DNA from 4 places in the Klebsiella sp. WP3-W18-ESBL-02 genome. Region 2 is predicted to be linked to each of the others. Evidence: predicted binding sites of a transcription regulator. Region 2 holds the regulator's gene; each other region holds the start of a gene.

Region 1 (7,646 bases), 2.0 Mb from region 2:
CTCGGGAAACCGCAGGTCACCCGTATTATCCCTGCCGCCGAACTGGCTGAAGATGCGCTGTTGGCGCTGGCGGCCTCCGTTGAGCAAGGATCCACGCATCCGCTGGCGCAGGCGATTGTTCGCGAAGCGCAGCAGCGTCAGTTGGCTATCCCACAGGCCAAAGCGCAGCGTACGCTGGTCGGTTCAGGGATTGAAGCGGAGGTCGATGGCCAGTCCATCGTGATTTGCGCAGCAGGAAAAATCCCGGCAGATGCGCAGCAGGCGCAGATTCAGCAGCTGGAAAATGAAGGTAATACCGTGGTGTTGGTCACCCGCGACGAGACGCTGTTGGGCATTCTGGCGCTGCGCGATACGGTACGTCAGGAAGCGCGGCAGGCAGTGGACGGCCTGCGTGAACTGGGGATTCAGGGTATCATCCTCACCGGCGATAACCCACGGGCCGCGAAGGCGATTGCCGACGAGCTGGGGATGACGTACCGCGCGAATCTGCTGCCTGCCGACAAGGTCAAAGAGGTCACTGCGTTGAACGCACAAGGGCCGCTGGCCATGGTTGGCGACGGCATCAACGACGCTCCGGCAATGAAAGCAGCGGCAATGGGGATTGCGATGGGCAGCGGTACCGACGTCGCGCTGGAAACCGCCGACGCGGCGCTGACCCACAACCGCCTGACCGGGCTGGTGCAAATGATCCGTCTGGCGCGCGCGACCCATGCCAACGTACGGCAGAACATCGCCATTGCGCTGGGGCTGAAGGGCATATTCCTGGTCACCACCCTGCTCGGTATGACCGGATTATGGCTGGCGGTGCTGGCCGATACCGGCGCAACGGTACTGGTGACGCTGAACGCGCTGCGGCTACTGCGAAGGAAATAACCGCGCAGTCCTGTCTGCCGGGTGGCGGCTACGCCTTACCCGGCCTACGGGTTACCTACCCTGTAGGCCTGATAAGCATAGCGCCATCAGGCAGTTCGGCACAGAGCGCGGATGGTGCACTGCACGCTTATTCGTTGATCGCCTCAAGCATCACCAGCCGATCGCTCACCCGCTTTTTCGCCGACGGCGAGGTAGCAGCTGCGAGCTCAGCCTGTAACGCTGCCTGTTTTTGCTTCTTCGCCTGCGGGTCGCTAAACAGCAGCGTTTTCACATTCAGCGACGCGACGTTGCTATAGCGGCCATCATCGCTGGTCGGCACGCTGATTTTGCCTTCATTCAGCAGATTTTCGACAATTTTACGTTCACGATCGTAGCCTTCTAGCCCTGCCAGCTTCCAGCGCTGCACCGTTTGTCCCTGATATTTACCGTGCTTCACTTCGCTCAGATAGCGAATCGTTAAATTGCGGATAGTCCCCGCCTCTTCGCCATACTCAGCTTTGCTGTCCGACAATACCGGGAACTGCATCCCTTCCAGCGCGCCGCCCTTTTGCGTCAGGTGGCCCATGCGATAGCTGTTCATACCAAGACGAATCGGCGTGCTGTCCGTTACCGGCGTGCCATCGGCCATTTTCAGATCGCGAATGCGCTGCCCGGCGGGCTGGCGCAGATCGATAGTGTAGGTGACGCCATCAAAGAAATCGTTGGTGGAATATTTAGAGGCCCGTCGCTGCGGATTAAAACTGTAAGTGACGTCGCCGTCATGCACTTGGTTAAAGTAGCCCGCCGACCACTCCATGTACTTTTTCAGCTCTTTGCCGGTCAACTGATACACGGTGATTTCGCCGCCCGCATACTGATAGTTAAAGGCAATATCTTTCGCCTTAATGGTTCCAACGTTGAGCTTAGGCTGGTCATTATCGATCTGCAGTGCGATAACCTGCGCTTTTGGCGCGAAGTGGCGGCTGGCATCCTGATACAGCTTGCTGATACCGGTATCCTGAATATGTACCTGTGGAATCCCCTTCACCGCATCCGGCGGGACCAGGTCCTGGCCGCTCAGTTCGGCAATGGGTCGATTAGCGTTGGCGCGCAGAATTTTATGATAAGGCTGATATACCGTTTCCAGCGCTTTATCCGATGCCATCCCTTTAATGCTATAGGTGTAACTGTCTTTGTTGATCAGCACATATTTGCCGTCGCGCAGCTCAAACTGCAGATCGATTCGCGACAGCGCGCGGCCGTATTTATCCGGTTCGGTGATAATCACGCCGTTAATCACTTCTTTGTCGACCTTCACGTGCATGTGTCCGGCGACGATAGCCGCCAGTTCAGGGTTAGCGCGCGCAATATCGCCCACCCCGGTGCCCGGCCGCTGGTTCTCGTTATCAATCCCCATGTGTGCCACCAGCACAATAGCGTCTACCTGGCCCTGAATCTTCTGGATGGCCTGTTTTACCGCATCAACCGGATCGGTAAAGTTCAACCCTTTTACCCGGTCAGTGCCTTTGGCAAATTCGGCGGTCATCGGCGTATCCATGCCGATCACGCCAATTTTTACGCCCTGGCGTTCAATAATCTTATAAGCAGGAAGGTAAGGCTTGCCGCTGTCCCACAGGATATTCCCGGCCAGCGCCGTGCCCTTAAACTGGTTGAGCGAAGTCGACAGCGATTTCAGGCCAAAATCGAATTCGTGGTTGCCCATCACCCACACGTCATAGTCCATGGCGTTAAAGCCGAGGATCATCGGGCTGGTTTTGTCGTTCTTAAAGGTTTCAACAAAATTGCCCTGTATGGTATCGCCCGCGTCGACCAGGATGACGTTTGGCTGCTGGCTACGCACCTGGCGAACCTGGGTGGCAATCTGACTCAGGCTTCCGGCCAGGTTTTCCGTATCCGTCGAATAATCCCACGGGACGAAGGTGCCGTGGAGATCGGAAGTCCCGAGAATCGTGATATTGACGGGTTCAGCCATCGCCGCAGAAGTACCCAAGCAGAGTAAGAGCGCAAGAAGTGATTTTTTCATTTTTATTGATGTGCCCAAAGGGGAATGAGGCAAAATTATGCGATTCACATCAATAAGTTTACTAGCAGCTTTACAGGGTAAACATGAAAAGTGAGAGACAGCTCAAGCTTGTTAAGCTGTCGAGACGGCGGTAATTAGTGGCTTTTGCGTAACAGATAACGGTACGGCAGCGCGTCGATCTGCTGGGCAATCAGCTCATGTTCCATAAAGCGACAAAAGCCCGGAATATCGCGCGTCGTGGCGGGATCGTCAGCGATAATCAGCAGCGTTTCGCCCACCGGCATCGTGCGCACGGTTTTACGCACCATCATTACCGGCTCGGGACAGCGCAGCCCTTGCGCGTCCAGGGTGTGGTCGGGGCTGGAGAACAAATCGGTCATTATCTTCTCGTCATCATCAAAAAACGCGCTTAGTTTACGCTGACCGCGTGATGAAGCAACCAGGTTAACGATTGCGCGAAAAACAACCATTGCAATGACGCACGAAAGCAGTATCATTCCGGCCCTGCAATAGGTTTGCAGATTATTGGGTTCCCTCACCCCACCGCTAAAAAGGTACAATATGACTCTCTTTACCGCGACACAGCGCCGTCACGCGCTGGTCTGGCTATCGCTATTTCATCTGGTGGTGATCACCTCCAGTAACTATCTGGTGCAGCTGCCGGTCAGCATTTTCGGCTTCCACACCACCTGGGGCGCATTTAGCTTCCCGTTTATCTTCCTCGCCACCGATCTGACCGTGCGCATTTTTGGCGCGCCACTCGCGCGACGCATCGTGTTTGCGGTGATGATCCCGGCGTTGATGATCTCATACGTCATTTCATCGCTGTTCTACATGGGCGAATGGCAGGGCTTTGGCGCACTGGCGCACTTCAACCTGTTCGTCGCTCGTATTGCCGCCGCGAGCTTTATGGCCTACGCGCTGGGGCAGATCCTCGACGTTCACGTGTTTAATCGCCTGCGCCAGAACCGCCGATGGTGGCTTGCGCCGACGGCCTCGACGCTGTTCGGCAACATCAGCGACACGCTGGCCTTCTTCTTCATCGCGTTCTGGCGCAGTACCGACCCGTTCATGGCCGATCACTGGGTTGAAATCGCCCTCGTCGACTACAGCTTTAAAGTACTTATCAGCATTGTTTTCTTCCTGCCGATGTATGGCGTACTGCTGAATATGCTATTGAAAAAGCTGGCAGATAAATCTGATTTGTCGGCAATGCAGCCAGGTTAAGGGTTCATCTGACGGGTTGTGTTAAGATAGGCGCAAGAGCCGTTCATGGCTATTTATCGAAAGGAAGAAGTCAATGCGCAAATTGGTGAAATATGCTGGTATTGGCCTGCTGGTGATGGGGCTTGCTGCCTGCGACAACAGCGATACCAACGCCCCAGCCCAGGGTTCAGCTGCGGCAAGCGATGCCGCGGGCCAGTCGATTAACCTGCTCGACGGCAAGCTGAGCTTCACGCTGCCAGCCGGGATGACCGACCAAAGCGGTAAGCTGGGTACCCAGAGCAACAACATGCACGTTTACTCTGACGCCACCGGCCAAAAAGCGGTCATCGTTATCATCGGTGATAGCGCCAATGAAGAGCTGTCGGTCCTGGCAAACCGCCTGGAAGAACAGCAGCGCAGCCGCGACCCGCAGCTGCAGGTGGTGACCAACAAATCCATCGAGCTGAAAGGTCATACCCTACAGCAGTTGGACAGCATCATCTCTGCCAAAGGGCAAACCGCCTATTCTTCCATTGTTCTGGGCAAAATTGACAACAAACTGCTGACCCTGCAGGTTACGCTGCCGGCGGACAACCAGCAGCAGGCGCAGGCCGATGCTGAGAAAATCATCAATACGCTGGTTATCAACTAAGCCAGTCTGATGCCAATGCGGCCTCTTGCGAACCTACGCCAGAGGCCGTTTTTTTAGCCGCCATCCAAGCAGCAGCGCCACCGCCACCAGCCCTGCGGCAGCCAGATAGATTGTCGATACCCCCATCCACGCCATCATCAGCCCGGCCAGCGGCCCGGTAATGCCCAATGATAAATCCATAAACACGGTATACGTCGCCAACGCCGACCCCTGATTCTGCTGCGGCACCGCCTTGACCGCCACCACGCCCAGCGCGGGAAACACCAACGAGAAGCCCGCCCCGGCAAGGAAAGTGCCCAGCTTGGCCATCAGCGGCGTCGCCGCAACACCAACCAGCAGTAGGCCAGCAACCTCCACGGCAAAGCAGATCATCGCCACGTTCAGGCCACCAAGCCGGTTGATGCCGTTAGGGAACAACAGCCGCGTGCCCACGAAGGCGCAGCTGAACAAAGTAAGCGCAAAGGCAGCGCCGTCCCAGCCTTTAGCATCGTAGAACAGCGTGATAAAGGTCGCGATCACGCCAAATCCTGCAGAGGCCAGCGCCAGCGCCATGCCGTAGGGCCAGACGCGACCCAACACCGCGCGGAAGGACATAGCTTTGCCCTTTTTCGCCTTAACTTCATCACGGGGCAGCGCCGCCAGAATTGCCACGGCGGCGACCGCCATAATCGCCAGCGCCAGCCCATGCAGGCCGATGTAGCGGTAGCACAGCACGCCGAGCGGCGCGCCCATCGCCATTGCACCGTAGGTAACAATGCCGTTCCACGAAATCACTCGCCCGATGTGCGGCGAACCCACCACGCCAACGCCCCACAGCGTGGATCCGGTGCCGGCAAAGCTCTGGCCAATCCCCAAAATGACGCGCCCCACGCATAGCAGGACAAGGCTGAGCAGCGGCCAGCCGCCGCCGAATGCCGCCAGCAGGTAGCTCAGTCCACTGAGAAAGCAGCCGCATAAACCAAAAACGACGATTTTTTTCGGCCCCAACTGGTCAGCATAGCGCCCGGCATGGGGGCGGCTGAGCAGCGTAGCAAAATATTGCAGGCTAATGACCAACCCGGCCCAGAAGGCGCTAAACCCCATAACATCATGGACATAGCCTGGCAGCACCGCCAACGGCAGGCCGATGGTGAGATAGCTGGCAAAGTTGAATATAACGACGGAGACAATACGCAGATTGAGGCGCAGACCGCTTAGCTGCTCCTCCGCGTCGGCCACAGGCATGGCTAATCCCTTATAGACGCAACAAAAATGGCATTATTGCATATTTTGTCGCCGGGGCGAGGCTTATAGGATGCACGGCCTGATAGGCGCAGCGCCATCAGGCAGAATGGCGCAAATTGCCGGATGGCGACTTCGCCTTATCCGGCTTATGCGGTATGAGAGGGTTTGTTTGGCCAGAAGATAGTGAGCACGCCAGCGATAATCACGACAACGCCCAGCAGGCCCCGCCACGAAAAAGGCTCATGCCAGCCCGGCAGCAGAATTGCGGCCAGCCACACCACCATATAGCTAAGGCTGAGCAGCGCATAGGCTTTTGCCAGCGGCAGGCGCTTGAGGGCGAAGTACCAGCAAGCCATCGAGGCGACATAACCCAGCAGCCCCAGGAAGAGCCCCAGCGTCCCCGATTCAAAATGCAAAAGATGACCCAACAGCAGCAGCGGCTGCTCCGCCGACGGCAGCGTTGTCATTGCCGCGCGTAACGTCAGCTGGGCGGCGCTGACCAGCGCCACGCTCATTAACGCCCAGATAAGCCCCATCAGGCGCTGCTCCCCAGTAACATAATGCCAACGATAATCAACGTGACTCCCGCCCAGTGACGGCGGCTCACCGGCTCGTGCCAGATAGCGCGGGCCGCCAGCGTGACCCAGACAAAGTTAAGGCTGAGCATCGGATAAGCCACGCTGACCGGAATTTGCTGTAGCACCAGCAGCCACAGCAGCATCCCCAGACCGAGCATCGCCAGCGCCAGGCCAAGCCAGATCAGCAGATGGCGCCCGCGCTGCCCTTGAGGGGCAGGACGGGTCGCCTGTTTCTGGCACAGCTGCCCGCCGCAGCTTAGCAGGCTGGCGAGCAGCAGGCAGGCCCACGTGATCATTGCGGACGATACTGAATAAAGACGGTGCGACCCATGGCATATACCTCATCCGGTTTTGGCAGCGGCAGTTCCGCTAACTGTACGTCACGAGACAGCAGCAATACCAGTGAGATCGGCCCTTCCTGGCGATGTGCCGCCAGCCACTGCGGGAACGCTTCATACGAGACAAAGCTGCCCTTCGCGTCAGGATAAGAAAGACCATACTTCAGCTCACCCTGCTGACCGTACAGTATCACGTCGCTACGCTTCAGCTCCCAGGCCAGCCCCGCGGCCACGCCGACGCTGTTGCTCAGCACGTAGCGGCTCGGTGCCAGCGACTCGTTGACGATATCGACCAGGAACTGCGGCTGTTTGCTGTCGGTGACGCGATCGGGTATCGCCATGCCGACCAGCAGCGCCAGCGCCAGCGGGCACAGCGCAGCCAGCGTCCAGCGACGTGCATCGTGCTTGATAGACAGCCAGCCCATCAGCGCCCAGAAGAAGAACGCCACCGCCGCCAGCACGCATTTGTACAGCTCTATCTGCATCCAGACCGGGTGTTTCATCGGCCCCCATGGCGACACGACCGCCACCGCCACCAGGCCAACCACGCCAAAGACGATGTTGATGATCCCGTTGATTCGCAGCGCCCGAGAGCCGACTTTGGCGGCATCGACCGCATAGCGCGCCATCAGTATCGCCAGCGGCGCGAAGCACGGCAGGATATAAGTCGGCAGCTTACCTTTGGCGATGCTAAAGAACAGGAACGGCATCACCACCCAACCCAGCAGATAAAATGCCCCTCGCAGGCCTTC
Region 2 (7,646 bases):
GTAGCAATGTCGTTCGAATTACCTGCATTACCGTATGCCAAAGACGCCCTGGTTCCGCATATTTCTGTGGAAACGCTTGAGTATCATTATGGTAAACACCACCAGACTTACGTCACCAACCTGAACAACCTGATCAAAGGCACCGCCTTTGAGGGTAAAACGCTCGAAGAGATCGTACGCACCTCTGAAGGCGGCGTGTTCAATAACGCGGCTCAGGTCTGGAACCACACCTTCTACTGGAACTGCCTGGCGCCGAACGCCGGTGGCGAACCGACCGGTGCCGTTGCAGAAGCGATTAACAAATCCTTCGGCAGCTTCGCCGACTTCAAAGCCCAGTTTACCGATGCCGCAGTGAAAAACTTCGGCGCAGGCTGGACCTGGCTTGTGAAGAAAGCTGACGGTTCTCTGGCCATCGTATCCACGTCTAACGCCGGCACCCCGCTGACCACCGACGCGAAGCCGCTGTTGACCGTCGACGTGTGGGAACATGCTTACTATATTGACTACCGCAACGCCCGCCCTAACTACCTGGAGCACTTCTGGGCTCTGGTGAACTGGGCGTTCGTGGCTGAAAATCTGGCTGCGTAAGCACAAAAAACCCGGCGTTGCCATGCTTCGCCGGGTGATATGCCATCGCGCAGAAGGCTTGCCTTCTGCGTTTTTTTTACTCGCTGACCAGCGCCTGCGCACCACGGCGACGGCCGCTGAAGAACACGACCGCCAGCGCCAGCGCAGCAACGATCGCCCCCATCACCGGTACAAAGCTGTAGCCCAGCCCGCCCGATATAACCGCACCGCCGGCCACGGCCCCCAGCGCATTACCGAGGTTAAACGCGCCAATATTCACCGACGACGAAAGCCCCGGCGCTTCGTGTGCTACCCGCATCACGCGCATCTGTAGCGGCGGCACCACGGCAAACGTTGCCGCGCCCCACACCACCATGCTAAACGCCGCCCCCACCTGGCTCTGCGCCAGCCAGGGAATGGCCAGCATAATGGCCATCAGCAGCAGCAAGAAACCTTTGAGCGTACCGCTAACCGAGCGGTCAGCAAATTTGCCGCCAAGGAAGTTGCCAATAGAGAAGCCAACGCCAATCAATACCAGCATCAACGTAATAAATCCCGGCGTGGCGTGCGTCAGGGTCCGCAATACCGGCGAAATGTAGGTATAAAGCGTAAACATCGCACCAGCGCCGAGCACGGTGGTCAGTAAGGCAGAAAGTACCTGTGGGCGCACCAGTACCGCCAGCTCACGCTTAACGTCCGGTTTTTCCCCTGCCCCACCCTTCGGCAGCGACAGCCACAGCCCCGCCATGGCGACAATCCCAAGGCCAGCGGTCGCCAGGAACGACATGCGCCAGCCAATGGTTTCACCCAGCCAGGTCGCCGCCGGAACGCCGCCGATATTGGCAATTGTCAGGCCCATAAACATGGTCGCTACCGCGCTCGCCTGCTTATGCTTCGGCACAACGCTCGCGGCAACCACCGACCCCAGACCAAAGAACGCGCCGTGGTTGAGGCTGGTAATAATGCGCGACAGCATCAGCGTGGTGTAGTCAGGCGAGATAGCCGACAGCACGTTACCAAGGGTAAAAATCGCCATCAGGAAAATCAGCGCATTGCGCCGCGCGCGATGAGACAACAGCAGCGTCATCAGCGGGGCCCCGACCATCACGCCCACGGCGTAGGCGCTGATCAACATTCCAGCGGCGGGAATAGAGACGTCAACGCCCTTCGCAATGACCGGCAGCAGCCCCATGGGCGAAAATTCGGTGGTCCCTATGCCAAAGGCGCCAATCGCCAGGGCAAGCAGGGGATAATTGACTTTCATGCAAAAACTCCGGTTGGCCGCGCACAGCTGGCGGCATGACAACATAGGGCAAAAGCATGACATCAATCACAGAAAATCAGAAGTGTACAAAACAGCAAAAGATTATTGCTAATTTGATAACAATTGACGGGAGGGAGCGAACTCCCTCACCGGAGGAATTAATGCAATACGGCGGTCAGTGCAGCGGCAACAATGAGCGCAAGCGTAATAATGGTAGTGGTGAGCGACAGCTTAAGTTCGGTACTCATCAATTTTTCTCCTTTTTATTGCCACAGTGAAACTGAGCTTACTCATTTTTGCACAGATAATCGTAAAAATCTTCACAGATTTAGCAGGATGTTGTTTTTTGCTCTTCCACTTTGCGTCGGGATACGTCAAAATTCGACGCTTATTTATAAGCGTACCGGCCATTGACCCCCTCCTGTCGTCCTGTATCGTTTTCCCGGCGAATCGCAATTCACAAAATTGCGTCAGGGTGTGTGAAGGCAAACGTTTTCCTTTCGATTTTTTCAGGGGCAGGCCAGGGTCTGGAGTGAGATGGAATGGCAACAATTAAAGATGTAGCGAAGCGCGCAAACGTTTCCACTACAACCGTATCACATGTAATTAACAAAACGCGTTTTGTCGCCGAAGAGACGCGTGAAGCGGTCTGGGCGGCGATTAAAGAACTGCACTACTCGCCGAGCGCCGTTGCCCGCAGCCTGAAGGTCAACCACACCAAATCCATTGGTTTGCTGGCCACCAGCAGTGAAGCAGCCTATTTTGCCGAAATTATTGAGGCCGTAGAGAAAAACTGCTTCCAGAAAGGGTATACCCTGATCCTCGGCAACGCGTGGAACAATCTTGAGAAGCAGCGCGCGTACCTGTCAATGATGGCGCAAAAGCGCGTCGACGGTCTGCTGGTCATGTGCTCAGAATACCCGGAGTCACTGCTCTCCATGCTGGAAGAGTATCGTCACATTCCAATGGTGGTGATGGACTGGGGCGAAGCCAAAGCCGATTTTACCGACTCGGTTATCGATAACGCCTTCGAAGGCGGTTATATGGCGGGCCGCTATCTGATCGAACGCGGCCATCGCGATATCGGCGTGATCCCGGGCCCGCTGGAGCGCAATACCGGCGCAGGCCGTCTGGCAGGCTTTATGAAAGCGATGGAAGAAGCGCAGATTAACGTACCGGCAAACTGGATTGTTCAGGGCGACTTTGAACCAGAATCCGGCTACCGGGCGATGCAGCAGATTCTGTCCCAGCACCCGCGCCCAACCGCCATCTTCTGCGGCGGCGATATTATGGCCATGGGCGCACTGTGTGCCGCCGATGAAATGGGGCTGCGCGTGCCGCAGGATATTTCGCTGATCGGGTATGATAACGTGCGTAACTCACGTTTCTTCACCCCCGCGCTGACCACTATCCATCAGCCGAAGGACTCGCTTGGCGAAACGGCCTTTAACATGCTGATGGATCGCATCGTCAGCAAGCGCGAAGAGTCACAGTCAATTGAGGTGCACCCGCGCCTGATTGAGCGTCGTTCTGTGGCCGACGGTCCATATCGCGACTACCGCCGTTAATCGCGTTCTGCGAGCGCCCTATACGGGCGTTCGCAGCCACTCCTCGTTCAGCGTCTCACTATCCCCCAGATACTCCAGCAGCCAGCTTAATGCCGGTGACGCTTCACTTTGCTGCCACGTGAGGCAACAGGCGGCATCCGGGAACGGGTTCTCCAGCGTCAGTGCGACCCACTCTCCGCTCTCCAGCCATGGCTGAGCCAGATGCCCCGGCACCATCGCCGCACATAAGCCGGCGGAAATACAGGTTTCTGACGACGCCCAATCCGGCACCACCACGCGTTTTTGGTTATCCAGCAGCCAGGTCGTACGCTTAGGCAGCGAACGTGAGGTATCCTCGCGCACCAGTGACGGCCAGTTGCGCAGTACATCATCGCTGAGCGGCCCATCCAGACGCGCCAGCGGATGTGCGCTGGACACCACGCAGTGCCAGTTGAGCATTCCCATATCCCTAAAAGCAAAGCGCCCCCCGACCGGAATCGCCTGCGTGGCGCCAATCGCCAGCTCGACGCGGCCGTCCGCCAGCGCATCCCATACGCCGTTAAAGACTTCCTGGTAAACAATCAGCTCAACGTCGCTAAAGTGACGGTAAAAATCGACGATCAGCTGGCGCGTACGCTGTGGCTTAACAATATTATCAACGGCAATCGCCAACTGGCCACGCCAGCCGTTGGCAATCTGCTGGCACTGCTGGCGGGTGATCTGCATTTTTTTGATAACAGACCGCCCTTCTTTCAGGAACCATGCCCCGGCAGGCGTTAATTCCACGTCGCGATGACGGCGTTCAAACAGCGGTACAGCCAGCCACTCTTCCAGCTGTCGTACCGTATAGCTTACCGCAGAAGGCACACGATGCAGTTCCTGCGCGGCGGCGCTAAAGCTACCGTTACGCGCTACCGCATCAACGACTTCAAGAGAATATTCAGACCACATTTTCTGCCTGCAAAAAATTTGAATCCATGGCTCAAATATTAGCGTTTCACAACCCTGAATGCACTCTCTACACTCGGCGGCAAGGTTAATATCAGATAATAAAGGGCAATTTATGCAACCTGGGAAAGGATTTTTAGTCTGGCTCGCGGGGCTGAGCGTGCTGGGTTTTCTGGCCACCGACATGTACCTGCCTGCTTTTGCTGCCATTCAGCAAGACCTGCAAACGCCGGCCTCGGCGGTCAGCGCCAGCCTGAGTTTGTTCCTGGCCGGCTTCGCCGTCGCGCAGCTGCTGTGGGGGCCGCTGTCTGACCGCTATGGCCGCAAACCCATTCTGCTGGCGGGCTTAACCATTTTCGCCGTGGGCTGTCTGGGGATGCTGTGGGTCCGTGACGGCACTACCCTGCTGGTGCTGCGCTTTGTGCAGGCGGTCGGTGTATGCGCCGCAGCCGTTACCTGGCAGGCAATGGTCACCGACTACTATCCGGCCCAGCGTACTAACCGCATTTTCGCAACCATCATGCCGCTCGTCGGGCTGTCACCCGCGCTGGCACCGCTGCTTGGCAGCTGGCTCCTGGTCCACTTTGACTGGCAGGCCATCTTTGCGACGCTGTTTATTATCACGCTGGTGCTGATGCTGCCGGCTTTTCGTCTCAAGCCCGCGCACAAAAAGCACGCCGTCAACGGAGAAAAGCTGACGTTTATGCGCCTGCTGCGCAGTAAAGACTATCGCGGTAACGTACTTATCTACGCCGCCTGCTCCGCCAGCTTCTTTGCCTGGTTGACCGGCTCGCCGTTTATCCTGCACGAAATGGGCTATAGCCCGACCGTCATTGGCCTGAGCTATGTGCCGCAGACAATCGCGTTCCTGATTGGTGGCTACGGTTGTCGCGCCGCACTGCAAAAATGGCAGGGTTCACAGCTGCTGCCATGGCTGCTTGTCGGGTTCGCACTGAGCGTCGTGGGAACCTGGGCCGTCGGCCTGGCCCGGGATGTGTCGCTGAGCGCACTGCTGATTCCGTTCTGCGTGATGGCCACCGCTAACGGCGCTATCTATCCGATCGTCGTGGCACAGGCGCTGAAGCCGTTCCCACAGGCCACCGGTCGCGCGGCGGCGTTGCAAAATACGCTTCAGCTCGGTCTGTGCTTCCTGGCCAGCCTGGCGGTATCGACACTGATTGCGACTCCGCTGCTTACCACTACCAGCGTGATGCTGGTAACCGTAGTGCTGGCCGGTATCGGTTACGGCATGCAGCGCGCCGCCCGTCGCGCCGAACGCCAGGCTGACGCCGCTGCGTCCCACGTCTGAATATTCCTCGCATCAATACCTCCATAAATGATTAGGGCGCTAAGTTTTTTTGTTGAATCAAGGCACTTAGCGTCCTATACTGGATCGGCATCACATAATTAGTATACATTGAACTTATTATGCGGGAGCAGGACGGCTTCCCCTTAAACCACGGATTGGCTTTCGGCAAGGGGTTCTTCCCTTCCTCTGTGCTACGTCGGATAGCAGGCTCACGAATTTTTCGTGACATTTCTCACAAACCAGAAAAAAGCGTCTACGCTGTTTTAAGGTTCTGATCATCAGGTCGGGATGGAGAAGCTATGAGCTCATCGTGTATAGAAGAAGTAAGCGTACCGGATGACGACTGGTATCGTATCGTTAGCGAGCTGCTAAACCGAGCAGGCATTGAAATTAACGGCAATGCCTCCTGCGATATTCAGGTTAAAAATCCGCGTCTTTTTAAACGAGTTTTACAGGAAGGTTCGCTGGGTCTTGGCGAAAGCTATATGGACGGTTGGTGGGAATGCGATCGTCTGGATATCTTCTTCGACAAGGTACTGCGCGCCGGACTTGAAAACCAACTCCCCCATCATTTCAAAGATACGCTGCGCGTGGCCGGTGCGCGTTTGTTTAACCTCCAGAGCCGCAGACGCGCCTGGCAGGTGGGCAAAGAGCACTACGACCTCGGCAACGATCTCTTTAGCCGCATGCTCGACCCTTTCATGCAATACTCCTGCGGCTACTGGAAAGAGGCTGAAAACCTCGAGCAAGCCCAGCAGGCCAAGCTTGAGCTTATCTGCCAGAAGCTGCAGCTGGCGCCGGGAATGCGCGTGCTGGATATCGGCTGCGGATGGGGTGGCCTGGCAGCCTATATGGCGAAAAACTACGGCGTGACCGTCAAGGGCGTCACCATTTCCGCTGAACAGCAGAAGATGGCGCAGGCGCGTTGTGAAGGGCTGGACGTTGAGATTTTGCTCCAGGACTACCGCGACTTAAACGATCAGTTCGACCGCATCGTGTCCGTCGGCATGTTTGAGCACGTTGGGCCAAAAAACTACGACACCTATTTCTCCGTCGTTGACCGCAATCTCAAGCCCGATGGGTTGTTTTTACTGCACACCATTGGTTCGAAAAGAACCGACAACAATGTCGATCCGTGGATCAACAAATACATCTTTCCGAATGGCTGTTTACCGTCCGTGCGCCAGATTGCCGTCGCCAGCGAACCACACTTCGTGATGGAAGACTGGCACAACTTTGGTGCCGACTACGATACCACGCTCATGGCCTGGCATAGCCGTTTCCTCGCCAGCTGGCCGGAAATCGCCGACAATTATTCTGAACGATTCAAACGCATGTTCAGCTACTATCTTAACGCCTGTGCGGGAGCCTTCCGTGCGCGTGATATTCAGCTGTGGCAGGTTATGTTCTCCCGTGGGGTTGAACAAGGTCTGCGCGTCGCGCGGTAATCCGGCATTGACGCCTGCGCCACCCGGCGCAGGCGTTTTCCGTTATTCTGCTACCGCCTGCGCGGCAGCCTCTTTCGCGGCCATCACGCGTTCAACGGTATCCACTACCGCCTGCGTTTGCGGATCGATCTCGATATTCACGCGGTCACCCAGACGTTTTTTTCCCAGCGTCGTGCGCTCCAGCGTCTCTGGAATCAGGTGCACGCAAAAACGCGTCGCCGTGACTTCACCTACCGTCAGGCTAATACCGTCGATGCCGATAAATCCTTTGTAGAGGATATATTTCATCAGCGACGGGTCCTGGATTTTAAACCAAATCTGTTTGTTGTTTTCAGACGTCAGAATTTTAGCCACTTCCGCAGTGGTCATAATATGACCCGACATCAAATGGCCGCCAATTTCGTCGCTGAACTTCGCCGCGCGCTCAACGTTAACGACGTCACCAACCTTCACATCGCCAAGGTTGGTAATACGCAGCGTCTCTTTCATCAGATCGAAGCTAATCTGGTCGCCGTTGATTTCCGTGACCGTTAAGCAACAGCCGTTGTGTGCAACCGAAGCCC
Region 3 (7,646 bases), 2.4 Mb from region 2:
AAAATCTGGAAGATGAGCTGAACTGTACTCTGCTGATTCGCGATGGGCGCAAACTGCTGATGACCGATACCGGACAAGTGGTGTTCGAGCGCGGGCTGGCGATTCTCGATGAGTTTCGCCAGTTGGAAGCCGAGCTCAGCGACATTAATCATCTTAACAAAGGCGTGCTGCGTCTCGGCATTCCGCCAATGGTCGGCATGCTGATGGCCGGGCCGATTGGTCTGTTTCGTCAGCGCTACCCCGGCGTTGAGCTAAAAATCGCCGAATTCGGCGGCTTAACCGTGCAACAGGCGGTGATGAACGGCGAACTGGACCTGGCCATGACGGCGCTGCCGGTAGAAGAAGAGAGCGCGCTGACCACACGGCTCTTGTTCAGCCACCCACTTTGCGTGCTGGTACCGCGCTCCGGCGACTGGCTGGAGCAAACCTCGGTGTCGCCGCAGCAGCTCGCCGCCCATCCTTTGCTGATCTACAACGAAGATTTCGCCCTGAGCCGCCAGCTGATGCAGCTGTTTGCCCGTCACAACGTGAAGCCGCGTATTGCGGTGCGCAGCGGTCAGTGGGATTTTCTCGCCGCGATGGTGCAGGCGGGCGTCGGCGTGGCGATTCTGCCGGAGCCGATTTGCCGCAGGCTTGATGAGAAAACCCTGCGCTGGCTGCCGCTGGAGAGCGATTTGCGTTGGCAGTTGGGAATGATTTGGCGGGAAGGTGTCTATTTGTCTCACAGCGCCCAGGCGTGGCTGAAGTGCTGTGAGGGGTTTAAGGTGCCGGAGTAGAAGTTCAGGCGCGTTGTGTTCCCTCTCCCTTTTTAAGGGAGAGGGAACACAACGACGCACGCTTTATCCGTATTACGCGTCTTCTATCAACAGCGCTTCCAGCAGGTCGAGATCGTGCAGCAGCTTCTGTAGCGTCTCATTGCTGATCTGCCTTGTCGCACGCAGGTGGTACAGCTCCCCGCGCTCCGAGCGCAGTGCCGCGAGGCGGAAACGGCGTTCCAGCTGTTCTTCCAGCATCGACGTCTCCACATCATTACGCCCGTCGGCCCGACGGCGCAGGTTACCAATTACCCTTGAACTGACTTCAGTAAGCAGCTGGTTATCAATGTTCTCGTTGGCATCCGCCGCCAGACGCTCTTCCATTTTCTGAATAGCGACAATCGCCACATCGGCCGTTGCCGCGCGCGCCAGACGCTCTTCATTACGCTGCTGGACATGATCGGTGGATTCGATATGACGCAGCAGAATCGGCAGCGCCACGACGCCGACAAACAGCGAAAACAGAATGACCCCGGCTGCGAGGAAAATCAGCTCATAGCGCGCCGGGAACACGTCGCCGCTCGGCAGCAGCAGCGGAATAGAGAGAACACCGGCAAGCGTAATCGCCCCGCGCACCCCGGCAACAGAAGAGATCAGCAGTTCGCGCGTGGTCCAGGAGCCGAACTCCAACGGTTTCTTTTTCAGGAAGCGCTGGCTGAGCTTACGCATCGTCCACAACCAGCCAAAACGCACCAACATCAGCGCCGCGTAGATCAGGATAATGTCGGTAAACAGCATCCACGTTTCCACGTTCGGGTCGGCTTCCGCAGCCACCAGCGAGCTGTGCAGGATGTCCGGCAGCTGCAGACCCAACAGCAGGAATACCATGCCGTTGAACACAAACTCGAGCATCGACCACGTACTGTTGGCGCGCAGGCGCATGGCCAGGGGTGCGGTACGCATTACGCCGGAGCGGGTGATGGTCATCCCGGCGGCGACCGCCGCCAGAATGCCGGAGACGCCGATATGTTCAGCAATCAGGTAAGAAGCAAACGGCAGCAGGAACAGCAGGACAATCTGCGTGGCAGGCTCATCGCCGCCCCAGCGGCTGAGAAAGCGCATTGAGCGGCCGTACAGCCAGCTCACCACGAAGCCCGCCAGGATACCGCCGATCGCCACCTTGAGGAACTCTACCGTGGCCCCGCCAACGGTAAAGACCATGGTGCCCATCGCGACCGCCACGGCAAACTTCAGCGACACCAGGCCAGAAGCGTCGTTCATCAACGCCTCGCCCTGTAGTATGCCCATAATTTTTTTCGGAATACGCCCTTCGCCCACGATGCCGGAAAGCGCCACCGCATCGGTTGGCGACAGCACCGCCGCCAGCGCAAACGCCGGAATCAGCGGAATGCCAGGGACAATCCAGTAGATCAGGAAGCCAATCCCGACCACCGTCACCAGCACTAACGCCAGCGCCAGGCCGAGGATCTCCCTGCCGTGTTCGATAAACTCGCGGGTCGGTGTCTTCCAGCCGTCGGCAAACAGCAACGGCGGGATAAACAGCACCAGAAAAAGCTCAGGATCGAATTCAACGTGCAAACCAAAGGTCGGCCAGGCCAGTAGCGCACCGATGAGGATTTGCATTAAAGGAAGTGGGACCTGGAAGGGCAGTACGCGCGTAACCACCCCGGAGAGCGAAACCACGAGGGTCATGATAAGTATGGTAAAGAATATTTCCATGCGTTCCCTGTTTACAGCGTTGTCTTATTATTCAAAGCATGAAGCGTCGTGCTTCTAATCATACGCGTATCAGAGTAACGCAAAAGGAAACGAGAAGTGGCCGAAAAGAGAAAAAAAGTCCAGACCCGTAGTTCGACGGGGGTGAACAAAAAAAAACCCGCCAGCCGGCGGGTTCTTGAGAGACCAGAATAGACTTAGATAGCCCAGCCGCCTGCGTAGAAAACCACCAGCGCGACGGCGATAAGCACGGTACCGATATTCAGTTTACGCCATTCGCCGGATACCACGCGGCCTACGACCAGCGTCGCGAAGCCGATCATAATGCCGGTAACGATGTTACAGGTCAGCACAATCATCACCGCGGTGATCAGACCGGACATGGCGTCAACGAAGTCGTTGAAGTCGATGCGCGCCACGTTGCTCAGCATCAGCAGGCCAACGTACATCAGCGCCGGTGCCGTAGCATAGCCCGGAACAAGGTAGGACAGCGGGGACAGGAACAGAATCAGCAGGAACAGAACGCCGACGGTAATGGCCGTCAGGCCCGTTTTACCGCCTGCCGCGGTACCCGCAGCAGATTCGATATACACCGCCGCCGGTGCGGCACCCACGACCGCCGAGAACACGCTGCTCAGGGAGTCGGTAGTCAGCGCTTTACCGCCGTTGATGATCTGACCGTCTTTATCCAGCAGGTTTGCCTGCCCGGCTACCGCGCGGATGGTGCCGGTAGCGTCGAATACCGCCGTCATCACCAGCGCCAGCACGCTTGGCAGAACGACCGGGTTCAGCGCGCCCATGATATCCAGGCTGCCGATCAGCGAGTTGCCGTTGTCATCGCTCAGCGACGGCATAGCGAAGACGCCAGAGAAGTGCACGTTCGGATCGAAAATCAGGCCGACGATAGACACCCCGATAATGGTCAGCAGAATGCCGCCCGGGACCTTGAGTTTTTCCAGCCCGATGATCATCGCCAGCCCCACCAGCGTCATCACCACCGGGAAGCTGTTGAACTGGCCCAGCGCCACCGGCAGGCCGTCCAGTGGGTTTTTCACCACCATGCCCACGCCGTTAGCAGCGATCAGCAGCAGGAACAGGCCGATACCGATGCCCGTGCCGTGCGCAATGCCCTGCGGCAGATTGCGCAAAATCCAGCTACGAATACCGGAAGCTGAGATAATGGTAAACAGCACGCCCATCAGGAACACGGCGCCCAGGGCTACCGGCACGCTGATGTGCTGGCCCAGCACCAGGCTGAAGGCGGTGAAGGCGGTCAGTGAAATGGCGCAGCCAATGGCTAAAGGCAGGTTCGCCCACAGCCCCATCACGATAGAGCCGACACCGGCTACCAGGCAGGTCGCCACAAAGACGGCCGCGGGCGGAAAGCCCGCTTTGCCCAGCATACCCGGCACGACGATCACCGAGTAAACCATCGCCAGGAAGGTCGTCAGACCGGCGACAATCTCCTGACGAACGGAGCTACCACGAGCAGAAATTTTAAACCAGGCGTCTAATGAACCGCCGGTACGCGCTGAAGGCGTAGACATAGAAAACATCCCCTGAGAGTTTTTATCATTCGTGCGTCTGCGTGGTGGAACATCCACTGCCAGCTAAGCGTCATCTCCATGTGCTACATTGCGGCAAAGGGGAGCCACAAAAAAAGCAAACGATTAACTCCGCGCAGACAAAACGAGAATCGGAATACCTCATCTTCGCGGGTGCGATATGAGGTGAGCCTGGTCATTTTCGGCACAAGATGCGGCCGGAAATTCAAGGCAAACGATTATCTGGCTTTTATGCCCTCTTTTTCAACAGAAGTTTGCCCTGGTTTATGAAAATTAACGATTGCCGATGAAGAATTGGCCAACCCATGCGCAAACGTTATCGTTTATGCGCAATCCGGCAACAATTCTGTGGCAAAGATGTCGCTAATCGATAAGCGTTATTCGTCTTCCAGCAAACGTGCGCCGGTACCTTCCTGACCGAGTTTATCGCCCGGGTTACGCAGTGGACAATCGCGCAACGACATACAGCCGCAGCCAATGCAGCCATCGAGCTGGTCGCGCAGGGCCTCCATGGCATGAATACGCTTATCCAGCTCTTCCCGCCATTGGGTGGTGAGGTGCTTCCAGTCACGCGGCCCTAACGTGTGGTTTTCCGGCAGCACGCTAAAGGAATCGCCGATGGTCGCCAGCGGAATACCGAGGCGTTGCGCGATTTTAATGATCGCCACATAGCGCAGCACATCGCGCTTATAACGGCGCTGGTTGCCGCTGTTGCGCGTGCTATGAATCAGCCCTTTACTCTCATAAAAATGCAGTGCAGAGACCGCAACACCAGTTCGTTTCGCTACCTCACCGGGCGTTAGCAGAGATTTTATGCGGGTCGATTTTTTTTCCATAATACGCTTTACCTCAAGTTAACTTGAGGAATTATACTCACCGACAGACAAAAAATCGACGCGAAAATAGACAACGGGGAGAGCCTTATGTCACATCGGGATATTATTCATACGCTCATTGAATGGATAGATGAACATATCGATCAACCGCTTAATATCGACATCGTGGCCAGAAAATCCGGCTATTCGAAGTGGTATCTGCAACGGATGTTCCGCACCGTGATGCATCAGACGCTAGGGGAGTATATTCGCCAGCGACGCCTGCTGCTGGCGGCAGAAGCGCTGCGCACCACCCAGCGCCCCATCTTCGATATTGCCATGGATCTGGGCTATGTCTCACAGCAGACGTTCTCTCGGGTATTCCGCCGTGAGTTCGACCGCACGCCGACGGATTATCGCCACCATATCTCCGCATAGTATTGCTCTGCCGCGGCTCACGGGGCCGCGGCGTTGACAAAAATCCTGCGTTTACCTCTGGTGAATAAAACAACAAACGTGATATAGTTCACACATTGATATGAAACAAAAACACTGTTTCATTCGATTTGTGAATGCCTTTAGATAGCCTGAGCGCCTCGCGCCTCAATCAATAAGTGCTGTCAGGGCAGCTTGTTGTTTATCTCTGAGGATAAGGTCTCATGGTTTCGATTACCGCAGGCGTTGCGTTGTTACGCTGGCCGTTGACCAGCGCGGTACTGATGTTTCTCGCCAGTACGCTGAAAATTCAATTTCGTAAATCTGACTATGCCGGGCTCGCCGTCATCAGCGGTCTGCTAGGGGTAGCCGCCGCCTGCTGGTTTGCGACCGGATTACTGGGCATCACCCTCGTGGATATCGCCACTATCTTCAACAATATTAAAGATGTGATGGTGGAAGTGATGAGCCAGGCACCGCCGGAATGGCCGGTCGCCCTCTACTGATAATGAAGCCCCGATGCGTCGGGGCTTTTTATTGCCCGAACCAATGAAAAAGCCCTATCCCGGAAAGGGCTTTTGACGCCGCTCAGCTAAAATAGAAAGATCCCCCTGCGGAGCGTCGCCTCATGAACGCCATGCCTTTTTATCGCCTGATTACGGCCAGCTTCAGCGCGCTGCTGCTTATCTGCGCCGTCGCACAGGCGGAAGAAAAAACCGATGCGCTGGAAATTAACATCGACAGCGTTATGCAACCCTGGCGCGGCGACCTGCCGGGCATGCTCGACAGGCGCGTTATTCGGGTCCTCACCACCTACAGTAAGACCTTCTTTTTTATTGATAAAGGTCAGCAGCGCGGCGCCACACACGATATTTTCGCCGAATTTGAAAAAGCGCTGAACGCCCGGCTCGCCAAAGAGAAAAAGCTGCAACAGCGCCATCTCAAGGTGCGTATCATTTTTGTGCCGGTCACTCGTGATAATCTTCTTTCCGCGCTTAACGCCGGCAAGGGCGATATTGCCGCCGCGAACCTGACGATAACCCCCTCGCGCCAGCAGGCGGTCGCCTTCACCGACCCTATCTACAACAATATCCAGGAACTGTTAATCTCCGGCCCCGCCTCCCCCACGGTAAAGAATATTGACGATCTCTCCGGCAAGACGGTCTTTGTCCGCCGATCGTCGAGCTACTATGAGAGCCTGGTCGCGCTTAACGCGCGCTTTGCTTCAGCCTCCCGGCCGCCGGTCATTATCCAGCCCGCGCCCGAAGCGCTGGAAGATGAAGATCTGCTGGAAATGCTGAGTGCCGGGCTGATCCCGCTTATCATCGTCGATCGTCACAAGGCGCTGTTCTGGAAACAGGTTTTCCCTAAAATTCAGGTTCATGAAGATATCGTCCTGCGCGAAAACGGCAGTATTGCCTGGGCTGTGCGCCAGGATGAGCCGCAGCTGTTGGCGGCGCTCAACGGCTTTATCAAAGATAACCGCCAGGGCAGTACGCTGGGAAATACCCTGCTGCTGCGCTATCTGAAGAACGCGAAATACGTTAAAAACGCCGCCGCGGAAAAAGAACGGCGCAAGTTTTTGACGATGGTGGAGATTTTCCGCAAGTACGGCGACCGCTATGACGTTGATTGGCTGCTAATGGCCGCGCAGGGTTACCAGGAGTCACGACTTAATCAGTCGGTGCGCAGTCATGTCGGCGCGATTGGCGTGATGCAGGTGATGCCTGGCACCGGTAAAGCGTTGAAGGTGGGCGACATTAAACAGCTGGACCCGAACATTCATGCCGGGGTGAAGTATATGCGCTGGATGATTGACCACTACTACGGCGACGAGCCGATGACGCAGCTGGATAAGGCGTTGTTTTCTTTTGCCGCGTACAACGCCGGGCCCGCACGCATTGCGCGTTTGCGCCAGGAGACAGCAAAACGCGGTTTTGACCCCAACGTCTGGTTTGGCAACGTGGAAAATCTGGCTGCCGAGAAAATTGGCGCCGAGACGGTGACCTACGTGAGCAATATCTACAAGTACTTCATCGCCTACCGGCTGATTCTGGATGAGATGAACCGGAAGCGGGCGGCGATGGGGAAACCGCCGATTTTGCCCGCGACCGATAAAAACAACGGCTAGCCCCGGTTACAGAATCTGCTTGACCCGCACCCCCTGCAAGCGTCGCAGGGTTATGGTGCTGGCGCCCTGGTAAGCATCCTGAATATGCGCCGAGATCAGCGCTATCGCGCGCGCTTCATCGCGCTGTTCAATGGCTTCCAGCAGCTCAGCATGCTCTCTGTAGGTCTGGGTAATACGGGATTCATATTCAAAATCGAGCCGCCGCATA
Region 4 (7,646 bases), 790 kb from region 2:
TAGGCATGATCATGTTCCTGCTGTGCTTCTTCTGGGTAAAAGAGCGGGTGCCGCTGTCGCTAGCAGGCAATTTCACCCTGCGCGAACACCTGAAAGGACTGCGCAAAAACGATCAGTTACTGATGATGCTGGTGATGTCGTTCCTGCTGGTGAACATTCTGTGCATCCGCGGCGGCGGCTATATGTACTTTATTTCCTACGTGCTCCAGGGTGGCGCCGGCTACATGTCGCTCTTCTTCGGCATTCTGACGCTTTCCGGGATTGCCGGCGCGGTGATCGTCAACCCGCTCTCCCGCCGCATGGATATGGTGCGCCTCTACTACTGGACGAACCTTGTTCTGGTCGCTTTTGGCGTGGGCATGTACTTCCTCCCTGCGGGGCAGCACTATCAGACGCTATGGCTGGTTTGCATAGCCGTAAATAGCGTCATTCAAGGCTTCACCCTGCCGCTGCACTTCTCGATTATGGCCTTCGCCGACGACTACGGCGAATGGAAAACCGGCGTGCGTTCATCAGGGATGAACTTCGCCTTTAACCTCTTTTTCATCAAGCTCTCCTGGGCCTCTTCCGGCGGCATCATCAGTCTGATCCTGATCATGGTGGCCTACCAGCCAGGGCTGGAAAACCAGACCGCAGCGTCCATTCAGGGTATCACCCTGCTGCAAAGCATCGTACCGGCGCTGTTCCACCTCGCGCTGGCGCTGTGCCTGCTGAAGTGCCGACTTAACGGCACAATGATGCAACGTATTTCTACCGACCTTCGCCAAAGACATTCACACATTTCCTGAGGTAAACATGATGCAGTCTGATGTGATTGAAGCCGATCTGAACCGTATTACCATCACCGACCCGTTTCTGGGCGAATACCAGCGGTTGATTCGCGACGTGGTGATCCCTTACCAGTGGGAAGCGCTGAACGATAACATTCCCGAAGCCGAACCCAGCCACGCGCTGGCTAACTATCGCATTGCCGCCGGGCTGGAGCCCGGCGAATTTTACGGGATGGTGTTCCAGGATAGTGACGTCACCAAATGGCTGGAGGCCGTCGCCTGGTCGCTGAGCCAGAAGCCGGATAGCGAACTTGAGCAAACCGCCGATGCCGTGATTGAACTGCTGGCACAGGCGCAGTGCGAAGACGGCTATCTCAACACCTGGTATACCGTGAAAGAACCGGGGCTACGCTGGACCAACGTGGCCGAATGCCACGAAATGTACTGTGCAGGGCACCTGTTCGAAGCGGCGGTGGCGTTCTTCAACGCCACCGGTAAGCGCCGCCTGCTGGAGATAGCCTGCCGTTTTGCCGATCATATTGATACCGTTTTTGGCCCGAACGATGGCCAGCTGCGCGGCTATCCCGGGCATCCTGAAATCGAGCTGGCGTTGATGCGTTTGTATGAAGTCACCCGGGAGCCTCGTTACCAGGCGCTGGCGCGCTTTTTCCTCGAAGAACGCGGCCAGCAGCCGTACTACTACGATATTGAGTTTGAAAAGCGTGGCGGCACCTGGCACTGGGACAACTGGGGCGAGGCATGGATGGTGAAGGATAAAGCCTACACCCACGCGCACAAACCGCTCGCAGAGCAGAACGAAGCGGTCGGCCACGCGGTACGCTCGGTATACCTGATGACCGGCCTGGCGCACCTCGCCCGCCTGACTCATGATGAAGAAAAGCGCCAGACCTGTCTGCGCATCTGGAACAATATGGTACAACGTCGGATGTACATCACCGGCGGTATCGGTTCACAGGGCATCGGCGAAGCCTTCACCAGCGACTACGATCTGCCAAACGACACCGCCTACGGCGAGAGCTGCGCCTCCATCGGTCTGATGATGTTCGCCCGACGCATGCTGGAGATGGAGGGAGACGCCCACTACGCCGAGGTCATGGAGCGCGCGTTTTACAATACGGTGCTTGGCGGCATGGCGCTGGACGGCAAACACTTTTTCTACGTGAACCCGTTAGAGACTCACCCGAAGAGCATTCCACACAACCATATTTACGACCACATTAAGCCGGTACGCCAGCGCTGGTTCGGCTGCGCCTGCTGCCCGCCGAATATCGCCCGCACGCTCGTCGCTATCGGCCACTACCTCTTTACCCCGCGCCAGGACGCGCTGTTTATCAACTTCTATGCCGGAAGCGAAGCACAGTTTACGGTTAATGGCCGGGCGCTGGCGCTGAAAATAGAGGGCAACTACCCGTGGGATGAGCAGGTCACGATTCGCTTCAGCCAACCGCAGGCGGTCGAGCATACGCTCGCGCTACGCCTGCCGGAATGGTGTGAAGCGCCGCAGGTGCGGGTGAACGGAAACGCCGCGCAGGGTGACATCATCAAAGGCTATCTGCATCTGCATCGTCAATGGCAGGAAGGCGACGTGGTAACGCTGCATCTGCCGATGACCATCCGCCGCGTCTATGCTAACTCGCGGGTGCGTCACGCTGCCGGTAAAGTGGCGATTCAGCGCGGGCCGTTGGTTTACTGCCTGGAAGAAGCGGATAACGGCGCGGAGTTGCACAACCTGTCGCTGCCGAAAACGGCGACCTTTCGCGAGATTCAGGGCGTCGGCGTGCTGAAAGGCAAAGTGCTGCTACAGGCGGAAGGGCTACGCGTGTTGACGGCTCAGGAGAATAAGCCGCTGTACAGCTTTGATAATCGTCAGACGGCGGTTGAGAAGCAGATGCTGACCTTTATTCCGTGGTTTAGCTGGGCCAACCGTGGCGAGGGCGAAATGCGGATTTGGGTCGACGAGGCATAACCATAAAAAAAGCCGGACGGCGGCTATGCCTTATCCGGCCTACAACGATGGTGGACTGTAGGCCGGATAAGACGCGATGCGTCGCCATCCGGCATGTCCTGATTTACCCTTCGTTATGCATCTCTAAATTCTCAACTTCATTCTGCAGCTGGACGGCTTTCGCATCGTCGTTGCGCAGTGAATCGAGGAAGTCGAGATAGGTCTGGTCAACGTCTTTGGTCACATAGACACCGTTGAACACCGAGCATTCGAACTGCTGGATATCCGGGTTCTCTGCGCGTACCGCGTCGATAAGATCGTTCAGATCCTGGAAAATAAGGCCGTCCGCGCCGATGATCTGGCGAATTTCGTCCACTTCACGCCCGTGGGCGATCAGCTCATTGGCCGTCGGCATATCAATACCGTAGACGTTCGGGAAACGAATTTCCGGCGCCGCAGAGGCCAGATAGACCTTCTTCGCACCGGCTTCACGCGCCATCTCGATAATCTGCTCGGACGTGGTGCCACGCACGATAGAGTCATCAACCAGCAGCACGTTCTTATCACGGAACTCAGCGCGGTTGGCGTTCAGCTTGCGGCGCACGGACTTACGACGCAGTTGCTGCCCCGGCATGATAAAGGTACGGCCAACGTAGCGATTCTTCACGAAGCCCTGACGGTACGGTTTGCCCAGGATACGAGCAATTTCCAGCGCGATGTCGCAGGACGTTTCCGGAATAGGGATCACGACGTCAATATCCAGATCTTCCCACTCGCGCGCAATCTTCTCGCCAAGCTTGGTGCCCATATTCACGCGGGCGCTGTAGACGGAGATTTTGTCGATGAAGGAATCCGGACGCGCGAAGTAAACGTATTCGAACAGGCACGGGTTGCTGACCGGGTTGTCGGCGCACTGGCGGGTAAACAGCTGCCCCTTCTCGGTGATGTAAATCGCTTCCCCTGGCGCAACGTCGCGCAGGAATTCAAAGCCGAGTGTATCCAGCGCCACGCTTTCGGAGGCCACCATATACTCGGTACGGCCATCGCCCACATCGCGTTTGCCCAGCACCAGCGGACGGATGCCGTTCGGGTCGCGGAAGGCAACCATGCCGTGGCCGATAATCATCGCCACGCAGGCGTAGGCGCCGCGGATCTGGCGGTTCGTCGCGGCGATAGCGGCGAAAATGTTATCAGCTTCCAGCGGATAATGGCGGAAGTTATCCAGCTCGCTGGCAAAGATATTGAGCAGGATTTCAGAATCGGAGGTGGTGTTGATGTGACGGCGTTTTTCTTCAAACAGCTTCTGACGTAACTCGTGCGCATTGGTCAGATTACCGTTGTGCGCCAGCGTAATACCGTACGGCGAGTTCACGTAGAAAGGCTGAGCCTCAGAGGCGCTGGAGCTGCCCGCCGTTGGGTAACGCACGTGGCCAATACCCATATTGCCCTGCATACGCTGCATGTGGCGGGCTTCAAAGACATCGCTCACCAGACCGTTCGCCTTACGCAGGCGGAAGCAGTTGTTGGCATCAATGGTGATGATGCCAGCGGCATCCTGTCCACGGTGCTGCAGCACCGTTAGCGCATCATAAATCGACTGGTTTACCGGCATAACACCGGCGATACCGACAATACCGCACATACGTCTTTTCCTCGTTCAGCAACGACCCAAAGCTTATACTTTGGGCAAGAAACTTGACGAGCTTTGAAGGTATTCAAAAAACCATCTGATAACCGGTGAAAAATAGGGAATAAACTGCGACTGCTGCCAGTCTTCGCTCTTTGCCATGCCGGTAAAGGTGTCGAGGAAGAACAGGATAGCGGCAATAATCAGCACCCCGCGCAGCGCGCCGAAGCAGATCCCCAATACCCTGTCGGTACCCGATAAACCGGTCTTCTCCACCAGTTGGCCTATCACGTAGTTGACGATAGCGCCGACGATGAGCGTCGCGATAAACAGCGCCGCAATAGCAATCCCATTTCGAACCCGTTCGTCTTCAAAGCCCGTAAACCAGATAGACAGATCGTTGTAGTAATGGCTGGCTACGTAAAATGCACAGCCCCACGTCACCAACGATAGCGCTTCGCGAACGAAGCCACGGATAAGACTCACCAGGCAAGAAAAGCCCAGTACCGCGATAATGGCGTAATCAATCCAGACCATATATGTCCCACGATTCTACGCCCTGTCATCCAGTTCGGGCGCATTCTAACAGAAAAAGAAAACGTTTGCGTAGGGATTTCCTTCCCAGGCATAAATAAAAAATGGCGCTGAAAAAACATTCAACGCCATCGTTTTTCTGGTCGTTTTCGGCGTTGTCCGGCCCCTCACCCCGACCCTCTCCCCAAAGGGGCGAGAGAGAAAATGGGTGCGAAACCTACCAACGATGCCCTAAGGTCCCTTCTCCCAAAGGAGAGAGAGTGAGGGAAAAAGCCCCACGTCTTAGTTCGGCGTATACCCCATCACCACCCCACTCAGCCCCGACAGCTGCTTCAGCTCACCGAGCGAACCTTTCAGCTTATCTTTCGAGGCGTCCGGGCCAACCAGAATGCGGGTAATTTTACCCTGAACTGGCGTCGAAGGCGACGTATAGGCGTGATAACCTGCGCCGCGCAGGCTGGCCACAATTTCGTTCACCTTATCGGCGTTCTTCAACGCGCCAAGCTGCACCACGTAAGCCTTGCCCACCGGCGCAGCCTTCTCTTCAGGTGCCGCTTTCGGCGGCGCGGTAACAGCCACCTGTTCCGTTACCGGCTGCGGTTTCGGCTTCGGTTTTTCGACCGGCTTCGGTTTCGGCAGTTCGGCGGCCGGCGGGATCTGCTCGAGATCGCCGTTACCGTTCACCGCCAGACGGCTGGAATCAAGCGACGGTGCCGCCGCATCGCCCGCGCGTACCTCTTCCGCGGCGCCTTCCGGCGGCTGAGCAGGCAGCGCCTGCGTTGCCGTCGGCAGCATATCCGGCTCATCGCGATCGCCGGGCTTAGGCACCAGCGGAATGGCCGCAAATTCATCCTGATAATGCTTTTTTTGCCCGTCAAGCAGCCCTGGCAGCACAATGCCCCCCAGCGCGACCAACACTATCGTCCCGACAAGACGGTTTTGAAACTTACTTGCCACCGGCTCTCCCCGCGTCCAATACTTCCATCACGTGCGCTACCGTGTGGAACGAACCACACACCAGCACCGTATCTTCCGGCATGGCATCGGCCATCGCCGCATGCCACGCCTGCGCCACGCTGCCATACACGGCACCCGCGCGCAAATGCGCGCGCAGCTGTTCCGCCGTCGCGCCGCGCGGCCCTTCCAGCGGCGCACAGTACCAGCTGTCGACCACGCTTTCCAGACACGCCAGCGTGCCGGCAATGTCCTTATCATGCAGCATACCAATAACCGCCAGCACTCGCCCGGTTTTCGGCAGGGATTTGAGACGCCCGGCAAGGTAGCCTGCGGCATGCGGGTTATGCGCAACGTCGAGAATCACCCGCGGCGCGTACTGGATAGTCTGAAAACGCCCCGGCAGGATCGCGCTGGCGATGCCTTCACGAATCGCCTGCTCGCTCACCGCAAGCCCGCTGGCGCGCAGCGCAGCCAGCGCGGTGGCGGCATTCGGCTGCGGCACGTTAGGCAGCGGCAGATTGCGCAGTTCGCCCTGTGCGTCGCTAAAGGTCCAGCTTTCCGCCTCTACGCTATAGCGCCAGTCCACGTCACGCTGCAGCAGCAATGCACCCTTTTCGCGCGCCACGTCAGCAATCGTCTGCGGCATCTCCGGCTCGCCGACGACCGCCGGCCGCCCACCGCGGAACACCCCCGCTTTCTCACGGCCGATGCTTTCACGGTCCGGTCCCAGCCAGTCGGTGTGGTCCAGCGCAATGCTGGTCACTACGGCAACGTTAGCATCGACGATGTTAGTCGCATCCAGTCGCCCGCCCAGGCCGACTTCCAGAATGGCCACATCAACCTGTTGCTGCTTGAACAGCCACAGCGCAGACAGCGTGCCGTATTCAAAATAGGTGAGCGATGTTTCGCCGCGCGCCGCTTCAATCGCGGCGAATGATGCCGTATGCGCGCTTTCCGCCAGCTCTTCCCCCTGCACGCGCACGCGCTCGGTATAGCGTACCAGGTGCGGCGAACTGTACACGCCCACTTTATAGCCGGCGGCCATCAGGATGGTTTCCAGCGTCCGGCAGGTGGTGCCTTTGCCGTTGGTGCCCGCGACGGTAAAGACGAACGGCGCCGGTTGCAGCACGTCGAGCGACCCTGCGACCTTGCTGACGCGCGCCAGTCCGAGGTCGATGGTTTTTGAATGGAGGTTTTCCAGATAAGAAAGCCACGTAGCCAGGGGCGACGTGGCCTGAGGAATAGAATGTTTTTCCATGATGCCCGCAACTTTCAACGGTGAATAATAGCAAAAAGGGCAGCGCCACCCGGCCCTGCCCTTTACATCATCAGGCCTCTGGCGCCTGATCCGGTACCGGCGGCACCACCACGCTTTCGCGCGGCGCGTCCGGGTTCGGCGCCGGGAGATTCATCAGCTTCGCCAGAATGCTGGCCAGCTTCAGTCGCATTTCCGGGCGACGCACGATCATGTCGATCGCGCCCTTCTCGATGAGAAACTCACTGCGCTGGAAACCCGGCGGCAGTTTTTCACGCACGGTCTGTTCGATAACACGCGGACCGGCAAAACCGATCAGTGCTTTCGGTTCAGCAATGTTCAGATCGCCCAGCATCGCAAAACTTGCGGAAACGCCGCCCATGGTCGGGTCGGTCAGCACGGAAATATACGGCAAGCCGCGTTCCTGCATTTTCGCCAGCGCAGCGGAGGTTTTCGCCATCTGCATCAGGGACATCAGCGCTTCCTGCATGCGCGCACCGCCGGAGGCAGAGAAGCAGATCAGCGGACAGTTGTCTT

Evidence for each region. The regulator PurR, encoded in region 2, represses purine synthesis genes. The targets are predictions, from matches to a motif close to CANGCAAACGTTTGCNTG.
Region 1: the regulator PurR is predicted to act here: its motif matches at 3,337-3,354, upstream of tusA (sulfurtransferase TusA).
Region 3: the regulator PurR is predicted to act here: its motif matches at 4,265-4,282, upstream of H7R56_RS22755 (NCS2 family permease).
Region 4: the regulator PurR is predicted to act here: its motif matches at 4,955-4,972, upstream of cvpA (colicin V production protein).

The regions. Positions count from the first base shown of each region.
Region 1 covers NZ_AP021972.1:361,245-368,890, reverse strand. Annotated here, with positions in the region: gene zntA (Zn(II)/Cd(II)/Pb(II) translocating P-type ATPase ZntA) at 1-873, shown strand, start outside; gene H7R56_RS01775 (bifunctional metallophosphatase/5'-nucleotidase) at 1,001-2,896, opposite strand; gene tusA (sulfurtransferase TusA) at 3,031-3,276, opposite strand; gene H7R56_RS01765 (7-cyano-7-deazaguanine/7-aminomethyl-7-deazaguanine transporter) at 3,458-4,123, shown strand; gene H7R56_RS01760 (DcrB family lipoprotein) at 4,197-4,754, shown strand; gene H7R56_RS01755 (MFS transporter) at 4,788-5,978, opposite strand; gene arnF (4-amino-4-deoxy-L-arabinose-phosphoundecaprenol flippase subunit ArnF) at 6,125-6,514, opposite strand; gene arnE (4-amino-4-deoxy-L-arabinose-phosphoundecaprenol flippase subunit ArnE) at 6,514-6,852, opposite strand; gene arnT (lipid IV(A) 4-amino-4-deoxy-L-arabinosyltransferase) at 6,849-7,646, opposite strand, start outside.
Region 2 covers NZ_AP021972.1:2,350,935-2,358,580, reverse strand. Annotated here, with positions in the region: gene sodB (superoxide dismutase [Fe]) at 7-588, shown strand; gene H7R56_RS11145 (MFS transporter) at 665-1,831, opposite strand; gene H7R56_RS11140 (cytochrome bd-I oxidase subunit CydH) at 1,990-2,079, opposite strand; gene purR (HTH-type transcriptional repressor PurR) at 2,374-3,399, shown strand; gene punR (DNA-binding transcriptional activator PunR) at 3,418-4,329, opposite strand; gene punC (purine nucleoside transporter PunC) at 4,442-5,635, shown strand; gene cfa (cyclopropane fatty acyl phospholipid synthase) at 5,935-7,083, shown strand; gene H7R56_RS11115 (riboflavin synthase subunit alpha) at 7,126-7,646, opposite strand, start outside.
Region 3 covers NZ_AP021972.1:4,736,543-4,744,188, forward strand. Annotated here, with positions in the region: gene H7R56_RS22745 (LysR family transcriptional regulator) at 1-776, shown strand, start outside; gene H7R56_RS22750 (Na+/H+ antiporter) at 849-2,495, opposite strand; gene H7R56_RS22755 (NCS2 family permease) at 2,690-4,039, opposite strand; gene soxR (redox-sensitive transcriptional activator SoxR) at 4,435-4,893, opposite strand; gene soxS (superoxide response transcriptional regulator SoxS) at 4,981-5,310, shown strand; gene H7R56_RS22770 (YjcB family protein) at 5,532-5,813, shown strand; gene H7R56_RS22775 (MltF family protein) at 5,945-7,438, shown strand; gene H7R56_RS22780 (GntR family transcriptional regulator) at 7,445-7,646, opposite strand, start outside.
Region 4 covers NZ_AP021972.1:1,564,406-1,572,051, reverse strand. Annotated here, with positions in the region: gene H7R56_RS07495 (MFS transporter) at 1-788, shown strand, start outside; gene H7R56_RS07490 (glycoside hydrolase family 127 protein) at 796-2,757, shown strand; gene purF (amidophosphoribosyltransferase) at 2,861-4,378, opposite strand; gene cvpA (colicin V production protein) at 4,412-4,900, opposite strand; gene dedD (cell division protein DedD) at 5,180-5,854, opposite strand; gene folC (bifunctional tetrahydrofolate synthase/dihydrofolate synthase) at 5,844-7,112, opposite strand; gene accD (acetyl-CoA carboxylase, carboxyltransferase subunit beta) at 7,183-7,646, opposite strand, start outside.